DNA from 2 places in the Virgibacillus sp. MG-45 genome. Region 2 is predicted to be linked to the other one. Evidence: a T-box and tRNA genes for the amino acid it is inferred to sense, from the RefSeq annotation. Region 2 holds a T-box; the other holds one or more tRNA genes.

Region 1 (5,120 bases), on a different contig from region 2:
ACTGGAAAAGCAATACGTTTCTTTTGTACTTTTTAGAGGTGTGCTTTTGGACAACCCAGATGTTTACGCTGTTCTATGTATTGTTTCTAGTAAATGCCGGTGAATTACGCGTGTATATCTTTGTCGCGTGCTTACTTGGTTTTGCAACCTATCAGGCAATCGCGGCAAAGATATACAAAGCATTACTAGAAAAGATAATTCATATCACCACAAGCATCTATCATTTTTTCTCATCCTTGATCAAGACGATTATTGTTAATCCAATTAAATTTATTATTCAATTGATCATTCGTGTGCTTGTTTTCTTTTTAAATCTACTTGCAGCTACTTTGCTTTTCATTGCAAAGCTCCTCGTTTTTCCTGTAATATGGGTATTGAAACAGTTTTACCGAGTGTTACCAGATAGAATTATAAATATTTTCCACAAAAATAAAGGATTTTATAGTAAAATAAAGAATATATATAGTAAAATAAAGCGTTTTTTCGTTGCAAAGAGGAGGTAGTAGTTCGTGTCTAGTAGAAAAAAAACAGTCGCACAAATCGATTCTAGCTATATGAATCAATACAATGCACATGTAGAAAGACAAAAGCGAAAAAAGCAACGCTTAGTTCGCCGCCTTGTTTTATTTTCCGTTATTGTAATGTTAGCGATTGGGAGCATGACTACATATCATTTTAAGCAACGCGCTTTAAAGGAAGAAAAAATAAAGCAATATGAGCAGCTTGAACTAGAGCTTGCTACCTTGAAAAAGGAAGAAAGCAATTTAAAGGAAGAAATTGAGCTACTAAATGATGATGAATACATTTTAGAAATTGCTCGCACGAATTATTTTTTCTCTAAAAAAGGTGAAATAATCTTTAATAATCCGGACAAAGATCCGTCTTATTGACACATTTTCACCCTGTTGGATATACTATGGTAGTAAAGGATGTTCAAAATACGTCAAGTATCCAATGCTGGCATTTTTGAACAGCCATTAATATAGCTATTTCAAAATATTAAGGAGGAGCATTTTTTAATGTCAATTGAAGTAGGCAGCAAGCTGCAGGGAAAGGTAACCGGTATTACTAATTTTGGGGCTTTTGTTGAATTGGAAAAAGGAGTAACAGGGCTCGTGCACATTAGTGAGGTTGCCGAAAATTACGTAAAAGACATTAATGAGCATCTCACTGTTGGAGATGAAGTTGAAGTAAAGGTCATTAATGTTGAGAAGGATGGCAAAATTGGCTTATCCATTAAAAAAGCTAAGGAAAAACCAGTTCGCCAAAGAAATACGAGAGAACGCACAGAATCGTTTGAATCGAAGATGAGTCGATTCCTTAAAGATTCTGAAGACCGTTTAGCCTCTTTGAAGAAGCACACGGAATCCAGACGCGGGGGTCGTGGTGCTAAAAGAGGATAGCAGTTGCTGTCTATCGAGATGAGTGCTCTATCATATAAACGAAATGAAAGCAGTTACTGTAATGGACGGTAACTGCTTTTTGCTTTCTTTTTGTAAGTTAATCTTTGATAGAAAAAAGGCTCTTCATATGTAACATACATATGAAGAGCCTTTTGGTTTTATGATAGCGGCGGAGGGGATCGAACCCACGACCTCACGGGTATGAACCGTACGCTCTCGCCAGCTGAGCTACGCCGCCAAATAAAGTCAACAAAAGATATAATACAACAGCCTGTCTATTGTGTCAATAGAATTTCGTTAAAATGCGAGTGAAAGCAGGAAATATGCATTACGTATGGAATGATAAATAGAGAATAAAATTGGATTTTAATGGAGGGAACAGTCGGTGGACAAAGATATCTTATTTAACCAAGTAAAAACGTATCGAAAAGAAACGCTAGAAATCACGCATGATGTGACTGAAGTAGAAGCAAACATTATTCCGAACGGGTTCCATAATAATATTCGCTGGAATTTAGGGCACATTTATTTGGATCAATATTTATGGATTCAAGCAGTAACGAGGGAAAAAAAGGAAGGACTGGATCATTTTAATAAGTGGTTCGGTTTTGGAACAAGTCCTGCAGATTTTACAAACAGTACACCAACCATGTCCGAGTTAAAGCAATTGTTAGTTGAACAGCCGAATGACATACTTGCTCGATATAGTCATCGGTTAAATGAGCCCTTTGAGCCGACAGAAATGGGTATATATACAATAGAGCAGGTGCTAATCAGAACGATCTACCATGAGGGATTACATGCTGCTACAATAAAAACTCTTAAACGTTTCATATAAATGGCTGACATACGATTTGTTTTTTCGTGGTTAAATGATATTTTCGTCAAATTATTCCAGATGCCTAATTTAGTTTAACTGCATCATTTCACACGCAAAACATACCTGTGTCGTTTAAATGGGTACGTAACAACAATTATGCAAAGCGCAGCTTACAGAAAATCGCATGTAGAAAAAAGCTTGTCTCTTTAGAAACGAGTCGAACGATTTCTTGAACAAGCTCTCTTCTTTTGACAAAAAAAGCATTTCCTATGTGCTTTAATGAGGTTTAAAGAGGAGGGCTTTATATGATGGATTCTATATCAGGATTGGAAACAAAAGCTTTAGACCGAGACAAGACCAGCCTAGAAAGGATGAGGTATAGGTTCCTGACAAAGGCGATGAAAATATTATTAGAACAAGGTTGGCTATACTATTTTGTGGGCTTCTTATTAGGACGAGCTGTTATATTATCTACCGTTTCTCCATTTACGGTCGCGTTTTTGGCGACATTATGGTTTATACATCGCGAAAAAGCGGCAAAGGCAACGATTGCGATGCTTATCGGAGCATTCACGTATTCTGTGCCACAAGCTGTCTTTACAGGTGTATCCATGCTTTCGTTTTTGCTTTTAGCAGCTTTGTTTAAGCATGCTGGAAGACAGCAGTTATTATTGCCTTTGTTTGTTTTTATTTCTACCGTAACGACACGTTTGTTTATGTATTCGTTTACTGGAACTTTATCGTCTTATGAATGGATGTTCCTCCTTGTGGAAGGAGTACTCGGTACTATCCTTGTACTAATCTTTATGCAAAGTGTTCCCCTTTTATCACCAAAAAGATATAAACCTACTTTAAAAAACGAAGAGATTGTATGCATGATTATTCTGCTAGCCTCGATCTTAACTGGTATGATTGGTTGGCAATTGTACGGGGCTTCTATTGAACAAATATTTTCTCGCTATTTTGTGTTGCTTCTCGCTTTTGTTGGAGGAGCTGCCATCGGTTCAACCGTAGGTGTTGTGGCTGGGCTTATTTTATCTTTAGCGAATGTTGCTAATTTATATCAAATGAGTTTACTAGCTTTTTCAGGTTTGCTGGGCGGTTTGCTGAAGGAAGGAAAGAAACCGGGCGTAGCAATGGGGTTACTCGTTGGAACGTTTCTTGTTGGCATTTATGGAGATGCGGCAAATCTTCTTCCGTCTCTTATGGAATCTCTTTTTGCGGTTATGCTATTTATCGTAACGCCAGCAAGCTGGATAAAAAAAATATCAAGATATATTCCTGGAACGGAGGAATATTCCCATCAGCAAGAACAATACTTACAGAAAGTTCGTGATGTTACTGCAAAGCGGGTAGAGCAGTTTTCCGATGTCTTTGAGGCATTATCAAAAAGCTTTATTACGGAAGACCATCCGTTACAAGTTGATTTGGAAGAAAAAAGAGAAACAGATTATTTTTTAAGCCAAATAACAGAAAAGACGTGCCAATCATGTTTTATGAAAGAACGCTGTTGGCAACAGCAGTTTGATAAAACCTATCATCTAATGGAAAGCATGAAAGTAAATCTCGTTGAAGATTCTCAAATTAATCGAAGGCTAGTACATGAATTTGAAAACCATTGTGTGAAATCGAAAAAAGTTATGGAGGCAATGGAGGAAGAAGTATCGTATTTCGAAGCCCACCGAAAGTTAAAGCAGCAAGTGCTGGAGAGTAAACGGCTTGTTGCCGAACAGTTAAAAGGTGTTTCTGAGGTGATGGATGACTTTGCCATCGAAATTTTAAAGGAACGAGAGCATCATGAAAAACAGGAGATGCAAATTATTCATGCACTAAAGCATCTTGGGATTGAACTTGAAAAGCTAGAAATATATAAGCTAGAGAAGGGCAATGTAGATATTGAGATGTCTGTATCGTTTTATGATTATTGTGGGGAAGGACCAAAGCTCATCGCACCAATGTTGTCGGAAATTCTTAATGAGATGATTGTGGTAAAACGAGAGGAAATCTCTCCATTTCCTAACGGTTATTCTTTTCTCCAATTCGGTTCTGCTAAAGAGTTTGTCGTAGAAGCAGGTGTTGCTAACGCTGCAAAAGGTGGAGGCGTTGTGTCTGGTGATAGCTATACAACGATTGAGCTGGGCGCAGGAAAGTATGCGATGGCGATAAGTGATGGAATGGGAAATGGGAGAAGAGCTAAAGAAGAAAGTAGTGAAACACTTCGATTGCTCAAGCAAATACTGCAAACAGGTATTCCAGAGAAAGTCGCCATTAAAACGATTAATTCGATTCTCTCATTGCGAACGACAGATGAAATGTTTGCAACGCTTGATTTGGCAATCATAAATTTACACAATGCATATGTAAGATTTTTAAAGATTGGCTCGACACCGAGTTTCATAAAGCGTGGCGATGAAATTATAAAAATAGAAGCAAACAATTTACCAATGGGAATTATTCCTGAATTTGATGTTGATATTGTAAGCGAACAGCTGTTATCTGGGGATGTACTAATCATGATGAGTGATGGAATTTTTGATGGGCCAAAGCATGTAGAAAACACGGATATTTGGTTAAAACGAAAAATACGTGAGCTAAAGACCGATCAACCACAGGAAATCGCGGATTTATTATTAGAGGAGGTCGTTCGAACAAGATCTGGAGCGATTGAAGATGATATGACGGTGCTTGTAGCAAAAGTGGAAAAAAACACGCCTGAATGGTCCCCTGTTCCTATTTTTAAAGGAGCAGCTTTATAAATGCATCGCCCTTTTTCCCTTCAACCTCGGCGGTAACTATGCATTAGCATGGAGAATTATCGAGTCACTAGTATAATCTTATACGGATTTGGTGATGATGATAATGGAAAAAGTTGGAGGTGTAAATGGTGAAAAAGGGGA
Region 2 (5,120 bases):
AATATTGTAGTTATTGCAAAGCTCCGTTACAGCTGGGGCATCCTTTTCTTGAAACAATCGAAGTACTAGCCTATCCGTGGTAATTGTTTTATTTTGACTATCGTAGATCATGATAAAATTCTCCTCCTTCAGCATGGCGCAAATGATATTGTTTCACCTGGGAGACCTTTTTCAGTATTATGTGAGATGAATTCTATTTAATCCACATTATTATTTGGTTTCCAGTTTTTTGTAGTTTCTGAATATAAACATTATGCGTGGGCAAATTGCCGAGAACTTCCCACCACATGGCTTTCACAAACTCCTTCTATAATTAGTTAGACTTCTAAGCAATCCCATTAAAAGTGGAGCGCCTTTTCAAAACAAATACATTCATGCACTCGGTTAAATCTGTTTCTAATTTTTTCTTTTTCTTCCCCTACATAATGCGCGAAGGCAGAAACTGGATATAGATTCGATACTTCTGGTTTTAGCGCACCATTAAACTCTTCATCACCATCAATAAATACATGCAAATAAGATGCTACCTTTGAAAAGCTGTTCTGTATATACCAATCGTTTACCCATTGATCATCTCGAGTCCAAGCTTCTAGTCGGTTCAGCCCTTTTTCTTTTGCGATTTTTTCGCCTTCATTTAATAATTGCGTCCCAACGCCTCTTCTACGATAGTCAGGATGAACTGCAATATGCCAAATCATACCGCCTAAGCCACTTCCTCTTGAACAGACAGTCCTTTCCTCTACTTCATACTCGACATCTATTAATCCAACCACTTGATTATCTTCGATTGCGACAAGTTCAATTGCTGGATTCTCATATTTCTCCTTCTCTTTTAGAACATTGTCAAAATAAGCAGTATCTAAAAATGACAATACTCTGCAGCGGAGCCAACTCGTTTCATCTTCCCTATGATAAGCTCGAATTTCCATAATTCCCTCCCCATATTCGTTGAATATCTATGCATTTCTTTTCGTTAAATGATAGTTTATAGATATCTGGCATTTCGAGTTCTTTCCAAAAATCAAAGCCATATTGATTATCGAAATAATTCATTATTAACACCATTATATTCCCATGCGTTCCGATTACTATATTTTTACCTAAATGCCTCTCTAATACGTTGAAAGTCGCGTTAACTCCTCTTTGTTGTGCAACCCTGTTTGATTCTCCACCCTCCCATGAAAAATCATCATCTTGCCAAACCTTTGTGATGGCTACTTCAAAATCTTCTACAGGCTCTTCCGCCAAGATACGTTCTTTAAAACCATCTAATTCGTTTATCTCTTTGTTTATGTATGCGGCAATTCCCTCAACTGTTTGGATTGCACGTTTATATGGACTTGAATATACAAAATCGATCGCTTCTCTTTTTAGCAAATCGGTTACAGTTTTTGCGTCAGAAAACCCACGTTCAGACAACGGTCTCCCTAACTCGTCTGGCGTATATGTAGAATGCGCATGCCTAACGAAATACAAGTTTGTCTGCAAACGAATCACCCCTTCCACAAACGTGTATATTGTGCATCATTCTTTGTGATTCGCAATAAATACACATCAGGGTTCGTTAACTTTTTCCACCGTTCAAATCCAAATTCCTTATCATAGTAGTTTAATAATAGAGAAATAATGCCGCCATGTGCTACCATCACTGTATTTCCAGCATCACTTTCCTCAATTTCTGTAACAACGTCTACAATTCGGTTCATCGCTTCCCTACTGGATTCTCCACCCTCATACATTAAATTCATATCGTTGAATGTTGCTTCTAATTTCTCCATCCAATCTGAATAAAAGCTAGAGCTAAGAATACGTTCACTTAATCGGTTATCTATTTCAATTTCAATATTTGCGTCCTCCGCAAATGGCTTTATCGTTTGAATAGCTCGTACGAAAGGGCTGGAAATAATTCGATCGACCTTTCTATTTGATAAAAACTTAGATAGTGCATTTGCTTGAGTAAAGCCTTTTTCCGTTAATGGAGAATCAGAAGACTGTCCCCCTGCTTCGCAATGCCTTATAATATAAATATTTTTATTCATACTTCCTCCTAAGCAAAGGTAATTTGGGTGGAGTCTTTTAAACAAAATCAAAATCGCTTCTTGATGATACATCTTTCTAGTATTGGTTAAAAAGATTCTTTTCCACGATAACCGCCTCATTGGAATTTCTTATCACGATATCAAAATACTGATGATACGGATGCATAAACAATTCGTATTGAATTCTACGTTCCTTGTGTGAATCCCTTAAATAATTGATGTCTGCTCCCCTCTCAGAGACATCCCGATCACTTCTTCGCATGAACTCTGTTTCTCCATCCGTATAGAAGTAAATCGTCAAATCGAACAGATCTGGATTACAAAATGCCACACTCATTCCTTCAACAATAGTTACGTTATTATGTGAAGCGAGTAATGTACTTTCCATATAATGTGTTTCAATCGTATAAAGATCTAACCCCTCCCTAATCATATTAATGTCTCTTTCTAAGGCCAAGAGATTATGAGCCGCAGGGTGGCATGCTGTCATTCTATAATGATGTTTTCTTTGTTTGAATTCATAATCTATTGCAGCGTATTTCCTTAGATTCGATCCAATAATATAGGGATCCGTGTTCATATAATTTATATCGTTCTGTTTTAATAGCTTCATAAGCTTGTTAGAAAAGGTGGTCTTTCCAGAAGCACCATGACCTGAAATTCCAATGATAATTCTATTCTCTTTTTCATTTATCAAATTAGCTATCCGTTGCAATATCTCGTCCATGAGTTTCCCCCTTTACACCATCCAAGTAAAATTCTAAACATATTCTCATCTATCTATAATCATTCATTTTCTTTTTTACTTGAAATAGCTAAGGCAGTAACTCCAAATAACAAACCTAATCCAGCTCCTAAACTAATGAAGTAAACTAGAAAATCTGGCTTGAAAAACATCGATAAAATTATCCCAATATTACATCCAAAGAGCATCCCCATTGGAATGAATATACTTTTAAAATTTCCTTTTGAATTTTTCATCCTTGTTTTTCCTTTCTAATTTTTTCTGACTACTTCTCTCTTTAAATCATTATCATATATAGCCTTTATTTTTATGTGTTTTTATAACTATTTCGTCTTTTTATTATAGCATTTAGCAAAGCCTTATAGGATATAGAAGACAAACCATTATAAAATTCCCTGGAATGTTGATTTTTCTAACATCTAGTGCCATAATAATAAAAATGAATAACAACGAACACAGTGATGACGGGAAAAGTAAATCGGCTTATTCTTTTACAGAGAGCTTCGGTAGCTGAAAGGAAGCATGGAAGAGTTGATTGAAGATGGTCCCTGAGCTGCATGGCTGAGCTTTTTGAAAGTAAGGGCATGACGAGATTTGGCACTCGTTACAAATGTCAGAGTATAAGAACAGGTCTGTTCCGTACTTGCTGAGACCAATCATGTGAGTGGTTGGTGAACAAAGGTGGTAACACGAGAATAATCTCGTCCTTGGACATTTTTTTGTCTAGGACGGGTTTTTTTATTGCAATTATTTCAAAGGAGGAATCATGATGAATATATTTATTGGCGGTGCTTGGCCATATGCGAATGGCTCCTTGCACTTAGGCCATCTCTCAAGCTTGCTGTCTGGTGATATTTTGGCACGATATTACCGAGCAAAAGGACATCAGGTGCTGTATGTGTCAGGCAGTGACTGTAATGGGACACCTATTTCCATTCGAGCGCGCCAAGAAAACGTATCCGTACAAGAAATCGCTGATCGCTATCATAAGGAATTTACAAAATGCTTTGAGCAACTTGGTTTTACGTATGATTGCTATACCCGGACAGACGCCCTACATCACCAGCAGGTCGTCCAGCTGCTTTTTCTAAAATTACTCCAGAACCAAAGCATCTATAAAAAGGAAACCGAGCAAGCCTACTGCAATACGTGTCAGCAATTTCTTCCTGATCGTTACGTGGAAGGGCGATGTCCTAATTGTGGAAAAGAAGCAAGAGGAGATCAATGTGACTTTTGTTCCAGCATCCTCAATCCGTTAGAGCTTGTGGATAGCAAGTGCAAGATTTGTGGTGACACGCCTGTAAGCAAGTATACTGAACACTTCTATTTCAGGCTCTGTGCATTTCAAGATGAACTCGAAGCGTATGTAAAGCAAGCAAAAAGAAAGCAATTGTGGAGGGAAAATGCAGTTCAACTGACTGAAAGATACCTAAAGGAGGGACTCCATGACCGTGCCATTTCACGAGATCTACCAATTGGTGTTCCTGTACCAGTTAAGGGATACGAAGACAAGAAGGTCTATGTCTGGATAGAAGCTGTGTCCGGCTATTACTCAGCTAGCAAGCTGTGGGCACAAAGTACAGAGCAGGATGATACAGCATTTTGGAATTCCGATACAAAATCCTATTATATTCATGGCAAGGACAATATCCCTTTTCATTCCATTATTTGGCCAGCCATATTAAAAGGAGCAGCGATCAATAGTTTGCCTACACATATCGTCTCCAATGAATATTTAACAATTGAGAGAAAAAAACTTTCTACCAGTAGAAATTGGGCAGTTTGGGTTCCTAATATGTTGGAAAAATACGATCCTGACTCCATCCGGTACTTCCTAACAATCAATGCCCCAGAAACAAGGGATTCCGATTTTTCATGGAGGGAATTTATTTACAGCCATAACAGCGAATTATTAGGAGCATACGGGAACTTTGTAAATCGCACACTAAAGTTTATTCAAAAGTCATTTAACGGAGAGATTCCAAATGGAAACATTGATCACCGAATTCAATCTGATACAAGTGTACTTTATGAGAATGCAGGAAGATTAATCGAAGAAACCCATTTTAAACAGAGCTTAGAACTTATATTTCAATACATCCGAAATGCGAATAAATATTTTGATGAAAAACAACCTTGGATACAAATTAAAGAAAAACCCGATGACTGTAACGACACACTGATAACATGTGTCTACCTGATAGCGAACATGGCACAGCTTCTTCACCCTTTTTTGCCATTCTCAAGCGAGAAAATTATGAAGATACTCGACATGACGCACCCGAAATGGGAGCCAGTAATCTCTCCTATTCAAAAAATCAAAGCTGTCACACCAT

The links. The T-box of region 2 lies ahead of metG (methionine--tRNA ligase). A T-box ahead of a tRNA ligase gene usually reads a tRNA of that ligase, here a tRNA-Met.
Region 1: it has a tRNA-Met gene. The T-box ahead of metG (methionine--tRNA ligase) is inferred to sense a tRNA for this amino acid. The anticodon was not compared.

What each region holds. Positions count from the first base shown of each region.
Region 1 covers NZ_JAXOFU010000003.1:252,017-257,136, forward strand. Annotated here, with positions in the region: gene yabQ (spore cortex biosynthesis protein YabQ) at 1-503, shown strand, start outside; gene SPK86_RS05330 (FtsB family cell division protein) at 510-890, shown strand; gene SPK86_RS05335 (S1 domain-containing RNA-binding protein) at 1,020-1,403, shown strand; tRNA gene SPK86_RS05340 (tRNA-Met) at 1,568-1,641, opposite strand; gene SPK86_RS05345 (DinB family protein) at 1,789-2,241, shown strand; gene spoIIE (stage II sporulation protein E) at 2,529-4,979, shown strand; gene SPK86_RS05355 (VWA domain-containing protein) at 5,108-5,120, shown strand, end outside.
Region 2 covers NZ_JAXOFU010000010.1:58,678-63,797, forward strand. Annotated here, with positions in the region: gene SPK86_RS11875 (GNAT family N-acetyltransferase) at 1-111, opposite strand, end outside; gene SPK86_RS11880 (GNAT family N-acetyltransferase) at 339-929, opposite strand; gene SPK86_RS11885 (histidine phosphatase family protein) at 907-1,488, opposite strand; gene SPK86_RS11890 (histidine phosphatase family protein) at 1,494-2,039, opposite strand; gene SPK86_RS11895 (uridine kinase family protein) at 2,116-2,766, opposite strand; gene SPK86_RS11900 (hypothetical protein) at 2,826-3,020, opposite strand; T-box leader at 3,237-3,496, shown strand; gene metG (methionine--tRNA ligase) at 3,554-5,120, shown strand, end outside.